One region of the Exiguobacterium sp. SH3S1 genome, then DNA from elsewhere that is predicted to be linked to it. Evidence: riboswitches for the same ligand, from Rfam matches in the RefSeq annotation. Region 1 holds a riboswitch; the other holds the start of a gene.
What was found. A riboswitch is a leader RNA that binds a small molecule or an ion and turns the genes downstream of it on or off. The one in region 1 is predicted to bind thiamine pyrophosphate.
Positions count from the first base shown of each region.

Region 2: it holds a riboswitch for thiamine pyrophosphate, as region 1 does, so the genes downstream of both, thiT (energy-coupled thiamine transporter ThiT) here and EVJ26_RS14515 (energy coupling factor transporter S component ThiW) in region 1, are expected to answer to the same signal.

Region 1 covers NZ_SJUW01000003.1:21,067-25,790, reverse strand. Annotated here, with positions in the region: gene EVJ26_RS04505 (hypothetical protein) at 116-862, shown strand; gene EVJ26_RS04500 (aminoglycoside phosphotransferase family protein) at 863-1,831, opposite strand; gene EVJ26_RS04495 (hypothetical protein) at 1,876-2,196, shown strand; TPP riboswitch at 2,221-2,319, shown strand; gene EVJ26_RS14515 (energy coupling factor transporter S component ThiW) at 2,383-2,646, shown strand; gene EVJ26_RS04485 (VOC family protein) at 2,651-3,049, shown strand; gene tnpB (IS200/IS605 family element RNA-guided endonuclease TnpB) at 3,238-4,470, shown strand; gene EVJ26_RS04475 (LTA synthase family protein) at 4,649-4,724, shown strand, end outside.
Region 2 covers NZ_SJUW01000001.1:207,131-211,854, forward strand. Annotated here, with positions in the region: gene EVJ26_RS01080 (Asp23/Gls24 family envelope stress response protein) at 1-251, opposite strand, end outside; gene rpmB (50S ribosomal protein L28) at 504-692, shown strand; gene EVJ26_RS01090 (thiamine diphosphokinase) at 750-1,337, opposite strand; gene thiT (energy-coupled thiamine transporter ThiT) at 1,337-1,909, opposite strand; TPP riboswitch at 1,984-2,083, opposite strand; gene rpe (ribulose-phosphate 3-epimerase) at 2,103-2,759, opposite strand; gene rsgA (ribosome small subunit-dependent GTPase A) at 2,761-3,645, opposite strand; gene pknB (Stk1 family PASTA domain-containing Ser/Thr kinase) at 3,689-4,724, opposite strand, start outside.

The sequences.
Region 1 (4,724 bases):
AAGGTAGCGATTCCATTTGCCCTAGATGAGAAAGTATCCAGGTTCTCATCCCATTTCATACATGCTACGCTAATGTAAAATAGGGAAATAATGTAACTTACTAGGGGGTTGTTTTATGAAACGGTTAGGACTACTTGGCTTAAGCGCGTTCTTGCTGACAGGCTGTACCGATCAAGCCGAGAAACCAATCGTCTCTCCTGATATGAACGAACAAGATGAAGAAGCGACGATCGAATGGACACGAGAAGATTTCAAAGACGTCTTTGACCAACACGAGACTGCCCAAGACTTGTTAGCAGCGCTCGAAACCCAAGGGCTAACACCGTTCCGGGAGACGTTCGAACGCGTCGTCATCGCCGGGGACGGGATCCATCATACATACGCCGATATTTATCCGTTCAAGCTCGACGACGGTACGTACGCGACCGTCTATGAGAATGAAGACGGTGAGATTGCCAACGGTCCCGAGTCGGTCGCACCGCTCTTTTGGCAAGAAGAGTCGTTCACGCAATTCGTTGAGGAGATTGCGAAGCGCAAATACGGGACGAGTGCCCCGCCGACCGACGTCACATTGACGCAAGACGAGTTTCAATCGATTTACGACCGCCATGCCTACACGTCAGCGCTCATCGTCGAGCTCGACGAATGGGGAGTTCAAGTCGCACGCGACCCAATCGAGAACGTCATCATTGCCGGGAACGGCGTCAAGGAAGTGACGGCCGACTTGATCGTCTTTGAGATCGAAAACGGCTACGCTATCGTCTACGACCAAGACGGTGAGATTTTGAAAGCACCGGAGTCGATCGCCCAGCTGTTTTGGAACGAGACGGATTATGAAAACCTGCTCGAGAAGAACGAGTGATCACGTACCGCGACGTTTCAAGTCCCGATACTCGAGGAACAAGTTAAGCCATTGGGCCGGTTTATCGGCTGACTCGGACGGATCATACCGATAGTTGGTCACATATACATGCCACGACAGCGCCCGATACACGCAACCGAGCTCTTCAGCGATCAACAAATGGCGCCATAGCATGTCCCGAGGCGCTACACCTTCCCACTCAGCCAAGTAGACGGTACGCATCTTCTGAATCTGTTCATACCATGCGACTTCATCGTCTTCTGGCAACAAGTCGTAGAGCGCGTTCCAAAACACACGGACGCTGAAGAACGGATGGGTGACGGTCGCATCGCCCCAATCGAGAATACATAAGTCATCCGTCTGTTCGCGCCAAAAGATGTTGCCGCCATGTAAGTCGCCGTGCTCGAGACTCATCGGCAGCCCAGTCGCGAGCTCGTCGCACATGGTGAGGAGTTCGTCTTGGAGCGCCAGCACCGCCTCTGCCCTATCTCGATCTAACCCCGTACATAACTCGGGTAAATACGTCCGTATCTCTTCTTTTAGACGAGCCGGACGCCGGTCCGGGATGCCGTAGGCCAAAAGAGTATCCATGTAATTCGCTTCTTTTCTCTGTAGTTTCGCATATTGACGCACAGCCGCTTCGTACCGACTGTGCTTAGGGTATTCGCGAAGTGCATCCCCGCCGATGTCCCGCATAAATAGCCAGTTGTGTGTCGCGTCAATGGCGATGACCTCCGGGACGAGTCCCGGATGCCGTTCGGCTAGATGCATCGACAGTTCAGCCTCGCCATCACTAATTGGCGTCACCGCCTTGGCGTAGTAACGGTCTGCTCCGTACTCTCCATACATCAAGTATGTCAAATCGGTATCTTTCACAACCCGCCACGTCACGCCTGGCACGTGACCATCGAGCCAGTGCTCGAACTGTTCACGGTAAGACTCGTCACGCCATGGGATCGCACCCCTCACTGACCTCACTTCCTTTCACCACACTTCGTTTAGGAGGAAATAATATGGACGTTGTCTATTATTCATACCCGGTTGATGCGTTACTCTATATGTATTTAGGTACGACGGCTGTCTTCAGCTTCATAATCGGTCTAGTCGTTCGCCGCGTGTCGAGGCGTCCAGATATCAGCTTTTGGACGACGATCGTGCTCAGCTTTGTCGGACTATGTCTTTCACTCGGCTGGTTCCGTAACGCCTCGGTCACCGTATTTATGGGTACACTCCCGTGGCTCATCAATCTCGTGTTTTCCCTGTTTTTATACGCCCTGTATAGCGGTATCATTTATTTCATCTTCCGACCGCGAAAAATTGAGGCAACAAAATAACGTTATGCTATACTCAAACCAATAAACGACCACTAGGGGAGCCTTCGGGCTGAGACGGCAACTGCCGGACCCTTCGAACCTGATCTGGCTCATACCAGCGTAGGGAAGTGGCTTGGATACGTCTGTCTGTCCACGCCACTTTTCCACTTGGAGAAGTGGCGTTTTCATTTTGAAAGGAGACACTTCATGCGTATTCAACAACTCACTTGGATGGCGATGCTCATCGCCATCGCCATCATCGGCTCCCTATTCATCTCCATCCCGACCGGTGTCGCCAGGGCCTATCCGGTGCAACATATGGTGAACGTCATCGCCGCCGTCACCGTCGGTCCGATTGGTGCCGTCCTCGTCGCGTTCGTGACCGGATCCCTCCTCGGTGTCGTATACGTCTTCGTTCAAGAAAAGTTCCGCTTCAGGCTCCTATTCGCTAAAATGAAAGCAAAGGAGTGACACGATGAAACAAATCCACCATCTCTGTATCCAAACGCCCGACTACGCGGCGTCGAAGCAATTTTATGAAGCGCTCGGTTTTGAGCTCGTCCAAGAGTCACCCAACTTCCATACCCGGGCGTTCAACAGTTGGCTCAAGCTCGGCGACTTCTATATCGAACTCCAGACGGCGAAGACCGACGAGACGTTATCGCCGTATTCGAAACATGCGGCCGGACCCGTTCACTTCGCCTTGTACGTCGATGACCTTGAAGCGGAAGTCGGTCGGCTCGAGGCGCTCGGTGTCACGTTCTTGCCGAAACACGGCGGGAATATCTACTTCGTCGTCGATGGCCACCTGAGCAAACTACAAGCCCCAGAAGGCACGATTATCGAGCTTCGGGACACGTTTTTGATTAAGTGAGGCGCTCGCCTCGCTTTTTTTCGTCCGCATCGCACACCTCCATGTTTCCCGCTGTCTGCGAACAGGTACATAAAAAGAAATACAGCGTGTACGTACCGTTTGGAGGCTATTTATCAAAAATAGGCGAGAATACGCCCACTTCTAAGCGATCGGGGCGAAGCCCTAGCGAAAGTGGGTGATGAATCGCCATGACCTTTTCTGGGTATAAATACCTAGAGGAGGTGAACGGCGTGTCGACACACAAGGGCTATAAATTCCGCATCTACCCGACCAAGGAACAGGAGGTCCTGATCGCCAAGACGCTCGGCTGCGCCCGCTTCGTCTTCAACCATTTCCTGGCGAAGTGGGACGAGACGTACCAGGCGAGCGGTGCGGGACTGTCCTATGGCGCGTGCTCCGACGCGCTCCCATCCATGAAAGAGGAGCTCTCGTGGCTGAAGGAGGTGGACAGCACGGCCCTGCAGTGGTCGTTGAAGCACCTGGCCGACGGCTACGAGCGGCTCTTCACGAAACAGAACGGGCACCCGCGCTTCAAGTCGAAACGGAACCCGGTCCAGTCGTACACGACGAACATCCAGGGCAGGTCGCAAAACCCCGAGATGTCGATCGTCGGGGAACGGCTCAAACTGCCGAAGCTGAAGTGGGTCCGGTTCGCCAACTCGAGACGGGTCGAGGGCCGGATCCTCAGCGCCACGATCCGCCGGAACGCGACGGGCAAGTACTTCGTCTCCCTGAAGGTCGAGCAGGACATCGGGCCGCTTCCTCAAACCGGCTCCTCGGTCGGCGTCGACGTCGGTCTGAAGCACTTCGCAATCTTGTCGGACCGGACGGTGTACCCGAACGACCGCCACTTCAAGTCGCTCGAGAAAAAACTTGCTCGCGAGCAGCGCAAGCTGTCACGCCGTCGGCTCATCGCCATGAGTAAGAAGGTGAAGCTGTCCGAGGCGAAGAACTACCAGAAGCAGAAGCGCAAGGTCGCGCGCATCCACGAGAAGATCGCCAACAAGCGAGAAGACTTCCTGCACAAGGTGTCGACCGAGATCGTCAAAAACCACGACGTCATCGGGATCGAGACGCTGCAGGTGAAGGACATGCAGCAGAACCGCCAATTGAGCAAGGCCATCGCCGACGTCAGTTGGTCGGCGTTCTTCCGCATGCTCGAATACAAGGCCGACTGGTACGGCAAACAGGTCGTGAAAGTCAGCAGGAGCTTCGCCTCGAGCCAGCTCTGCTCAGGTTGCGGCCATCAACACAAAGACGTGAAACATCTCGGCTTGCGTAAGTGGACGTGCCCGAACTGCGGCGCCCACCACGACCGCGATGTCAACGCAGGACTGAACCTCAAACGAGAGGCCGAACGCATCCTGGCCTCTTCAACCGTCGGGACGACGGGGTTAGCCTGGTCAGGTTTCGGTCGTTAGACCGGATGACCCAGGAATCCCTCACCTCTAAGCGCAGCGTAGGTGGGGGTAGTTCAAGAAACATCTTGATTATTGGAGTTATCTGTCACTATCACTTGCCAAACTATTTTTATTCAGCGTCTTGACCGCGAGCGCGTTCAACGTTCATTTTTTACTCGTCAACATCGGGATGATTCTCATGATGACGAGCTGGGCGTTGCTCGTGAAGACGAAAACACGGCGCTGGATTTTATTCGCCTCGCTGTTTCTACACA
Region 2 (4,724 bases), on a different contig from region 1:
TCCGACACTTTCGTCCCGTAGCTCACGATGATGTGCATATCGATATGTACGTCTTCTCCATCTTGACGTACGACAACGCCACGCGCATAGTTCTCACGTTTGAGCAGTTCTGCGATCCCGTCTTTCAGTTGAGCTTGTGACGCCATTCCTACGACGCCGAAACATTCCATCGCCGCACCGCCCGCGAGTGTCGCGACCACGTCGTTCGTGATATCAATATTGCCATATGTTGTCTTCATTTCAATTGCCATATGGAGTAGCCTCCTTTATTCGGAATGATTCCTACAGTATATTCTACAATAAGTACCTAGTTATTAAAAGGACATGCCCCTAAACTCGGTCAATTGTAACCGCAACCCTCATTCATTATTAAAATCCTCATCCGTAATGTCAAGTTTTTTTCTTGTCATCCGGTTATTTTCTAGTTGCATCGTGAAAAAACCCATGCTAATATAAACGAGTGTCTATTAGGACGAACCCACATAAAAAAGGAGGGGAAACGCATGGCACGTAAATGCTACGTAACAGGTAAGTCACCTAAGTCAGGTAACAACCGTTCGCACGCACTCAACAAGACAAAACGTACTTGGGGTGTAAACGTACAAAAAGTTCGCATTCTCGTTGACGGTAAACCTAAACGAGTTTGGGTTTCAGCTCGCGCTCTTAAATCAGGTCTCGTTGAACGCGTATAATTACCATACACGAACGAAATAAATCCCAGCGGCATGCGCCGATGGGATTTTTTTTGTTTATTTCTTTATATACATAATCAAGACGTTGCCGCTATGAACGAGCAAGTCCGCCTCTTCCGCCGACCACTCGTTTGAGATCGTCAGCGCCTCATGGCTGACGACGTCATGGTTCTCGAGCGGGTACTTGACGCCACGAATCGAGACCGAGGCCCGTTTCCAAGGTACGAGCGACAAGTAATGGTCAGGACGACGCGGGAGACGATAGTCCCCTTTTCCGACGAGGCGGACTTCTTGCCCGTCTGCGAACAACCGCATCTCGGGGTACGCCTCGAGCAGACCGACGTTGCTGAGCGTCATATCGAGTCTGCCTCCGAGTGCACCGTACACGTCGATCACGTCCGCCCCTTTCCCTCGTGCCGCCTCGAGAGCGATCTCAAGGTCGGTCACGTCTTTTTCAGACGGATAACGGACAGCTTCCTCCGGCACGGTGCCTGTGAACGAATCAAAGTCACCGACGAGCAGGTCCGGCTTCATCCCACGGTCGAGCAGCGTATGATAGCCGCCGTCGACGCCGATGACGTAATCGGCGTTCCGAGGAAGCTCAGGGACCGCTTCCGGGCTCGCAGCCACAATCAAGACGCGCATTATCTGATGTCCCGTGTCGCGAGCGTCGCGAAGCGCGGCGCCGACGTGAACAAGATCACGATCACGACCGCCGAGACGAGGAACGACGGCAACATATACGTCAAGTTATAGCCGAGCGAGTACAAGACGACCGGTCCTTCCGCATACTCGGCGAAGAAGACGATGCCGGAGACGACGTGCGCAACATATCGGAGCGCCGAGCCGATCAACGCCCCGAGAATCAAATAGAACGTGAGCGTTTTCTTGGCGCCGTCTTTTGCCGACTGTTTGACTTGACCGGCGAAGATACCGGCGACTCCGACGAGGCCGTAGGCGACCGTGTAGTCGAGTAAAAACTGGACCGGTGTGAAGATATAGGCCCCAAATAACAGTTGTAGCGTCCCGACAAGCGCGCCTGTCGCGAGTCCGCCTCTCAATCCATGCCGATACGCCATCACGAGAATCGGCAGCATCGCCAGGCTGACTGCTCCGCCTTGCGGCAACCGATATGGGATGAGCATGTCAAAGATCAGTCCGAGCGAGGCGAACAGCGAGATTTCAATGAGCGCCTGTAGTTTTAAACGTTGTTTCATCTTATTCCCTCCTTGATATGAGTGAACGACAAAAAGCAGCATGACGTAAACGCCATGCTGCTATCGTGTAGCAACGTGCATTTTCGCCACATCCCTACGTCCGTGTGAACGGAACAGGTTCAAAGGGTTAGCTCATGCCTCTCAGCCACAGATGTGACACCCCTTGCGACAATATTTGTTGTTCTACAGACGATTATACACGAGACGCGTTGCGAATGCTATCGATTGCGTCTTTATAGCTCGGTTCGTTATAGATGGCCGAACCGGCAACGAGGACGTCAGCACCTGCGTCGATACAAAGTTTTGCCGTCGCAGGATTTACCCCGCCATCGATCTCGATTTCGAAGTCGAGACGACGCGCTTGGCGCATCTCGCTGAGCGCCGCGATCTTCGGGACGACCGCTTCGATGAACGCTTGGCCGCCAAAGCCAGGGTTCACGGTCATGAGCAACACCATATCGACATCACCGAGCACGTGCTCGATTGACGACAACGGTGTATGTGGGTTCAAGACGACACCACACTTAGCGCCGGCTCCTTTGATTTGTTGCAATACGCGATGCAAATGGTTTGTCGCCTCGACATGGACCGTGACGATATCGGCGCCTGCTTGAACGAAGTCCTCGACGAACCGTTCCGGCTGGTCGATCATCAAATGGACGTCTAATACCATGTCCGACTTGTCACGCAAACTTTTGAGTACCGGCAGTCCAATCGAGATGTTCGGCACGAACTGACCGTCCATGACGTCAAAATGAATGTAATCGGCCCCTGCTTCTTGGACCGCTTTGACCTCTGCCTCAAGGTTGGCAAAATCGGCCGACAGGATCGATGGTGCGATTTTAATCATGTTAGTACCTCCGTTGTCTATCTTTTAATTCCTCCATAAACGTAACATAGTTCGCATAGCGGGTGGAAGCGATTTCTCCGGCCTCGACCGCCGCTTTGACGGCACAACCTGGCTCGTTCAAATGGGCGCAACCACGGAATTTACAGTCATCGTGCCGCAAGACGAATTCAGGGAAACACCAACGCATCTCCTCGACTTCAAGTTCTTCCGGGAACTCAAGACTCGAGAATCCAGGTGTATCGGCGACGAACCCGTCCGCGAGTGTGATGAGCGTGACGTGACGCGTCGTATGCTTCCCGCGGCCAAGCGCTTTCGAAATCTTACCAGTCGCGAGTTCAAGCTCCGGTGCGACCGCGTTCAGCAACGAACTCTTCCCGACGCCGGTCTGTCCGGCGAATACGCTCGTCTTGTCTTTGAACGCACTGCGGATGAGCTCGATCCCAGCTCCGTCTTCGGTCGACGTCTCAATGACTTGATAGCCGATCGAACGGTATAGCGCTGCCGCCGCACTAATTTTTTCCTTTTCAGCTTCTAGCAACAAGTCCATCTTCGTCAACACGATGATCGGGTGAACTTGCTTCGATTCGATCAAAATGAGAAAGCGGTCAAGCAAATGAAACGAGAACGCCGGCTCTTTCACGGAAAAGAGCAGAAACGCCTGATCGATGTTGGCGATCGGCGGACGGACGAGATGGTTCGACCGCTCATCGACAGCCATGATGTAGCCGGTCCCGTCCCCTTGGTCTTGAATATCGACGTCGTCCCCGACGACGGGCGAAATGTTTCGGTTCCGGAAGTTTCCCCGGGCGCGACATCTGATTTCAACTTTCGTTTCGGTCATGACATCATAAAATCCACCTTGCAAGCGAATAATCGTTCCTTTCATCCTGTTTCCTCCTTAGAAAAGAGGTGACGCGCACGCCACCTCTTCATTGTGAATCTTTTGCTTGGGCGTATGTCACCGTATCGGTCCGAACGACTTCTCCCTCGACTTCAATCGTCGCGGTACCGACTTCGTCCGGAGCAATGACGAGCGTATAGGAATACGTCGTCGTTTCTGTGATCATATCACGCAACACTTCGATCTCACCACGGGCATCGACGGTACGGATGACGACTTCGACCGGCTCCGCCTCTTCACCTTCTGCCGGCGGTTCGATTTCGACGTCCACTTCTCGCTCGATCGAGATGTCGGTCGGCTCGACCCCTTGTGAGACGATGACCGTCAGTTCCGTTCCCGGATCGACCGCCGTCCCTGACGTCGGAAGTTGACGAATGATTTGATTCGCCGGGATGCTCGTCGAATACTCATCGCGTTTCACGATTTTCAAGTTGTTTTGCTCGGCGTAAGTTGACGCCTCTTCGAACGTATAGCCTGTCAAATTGGCGAGCTCGATTTTGTTGCTTCCGGTCGAGACGACGAGCGTGACCGTCTCTTCCGACGCGATAACTTCCTCACCTGGCGTGATCGACTGCGAAATCACATCTCCGCTGTCGACCGTTTCGGACGATTCGGATTGGATTTCAATATCTGTGAAATCAAGATCTTTCAACGTTCGTTCCGCTGCTGTTTGCGACAATCCCTCGACGTCAGGCATCTCGACCGTCTCTTTTCCAGCGGACACGACGATGGTGACGACCGTTCCGCGCTTCGGCTTCCGTCCAGGTTGCGGGTTTTGCGAAATCACGTCGCCTTCAGACACGTTGTCACTCACCCGGTCTGTCGTCTCAACGATGAATCCGGATGCTTCCAGTTCAGTCGTCGCATCACCGACGCTCATACCGACGACATCAGGCACGACGGCACGTGACATTTCATCTGCAACCACATACGCGGCAACCCCGCCACCAATTAATAAAAGAACGAGCACTAGCCAGAGCCACCACTTCTTTTTCTTTTGTTTCTTCGGTGTCGCCGATTCCGGTTCGACTGCAGCTGCCGGCTGCTTGACGACTTCTTTCGGT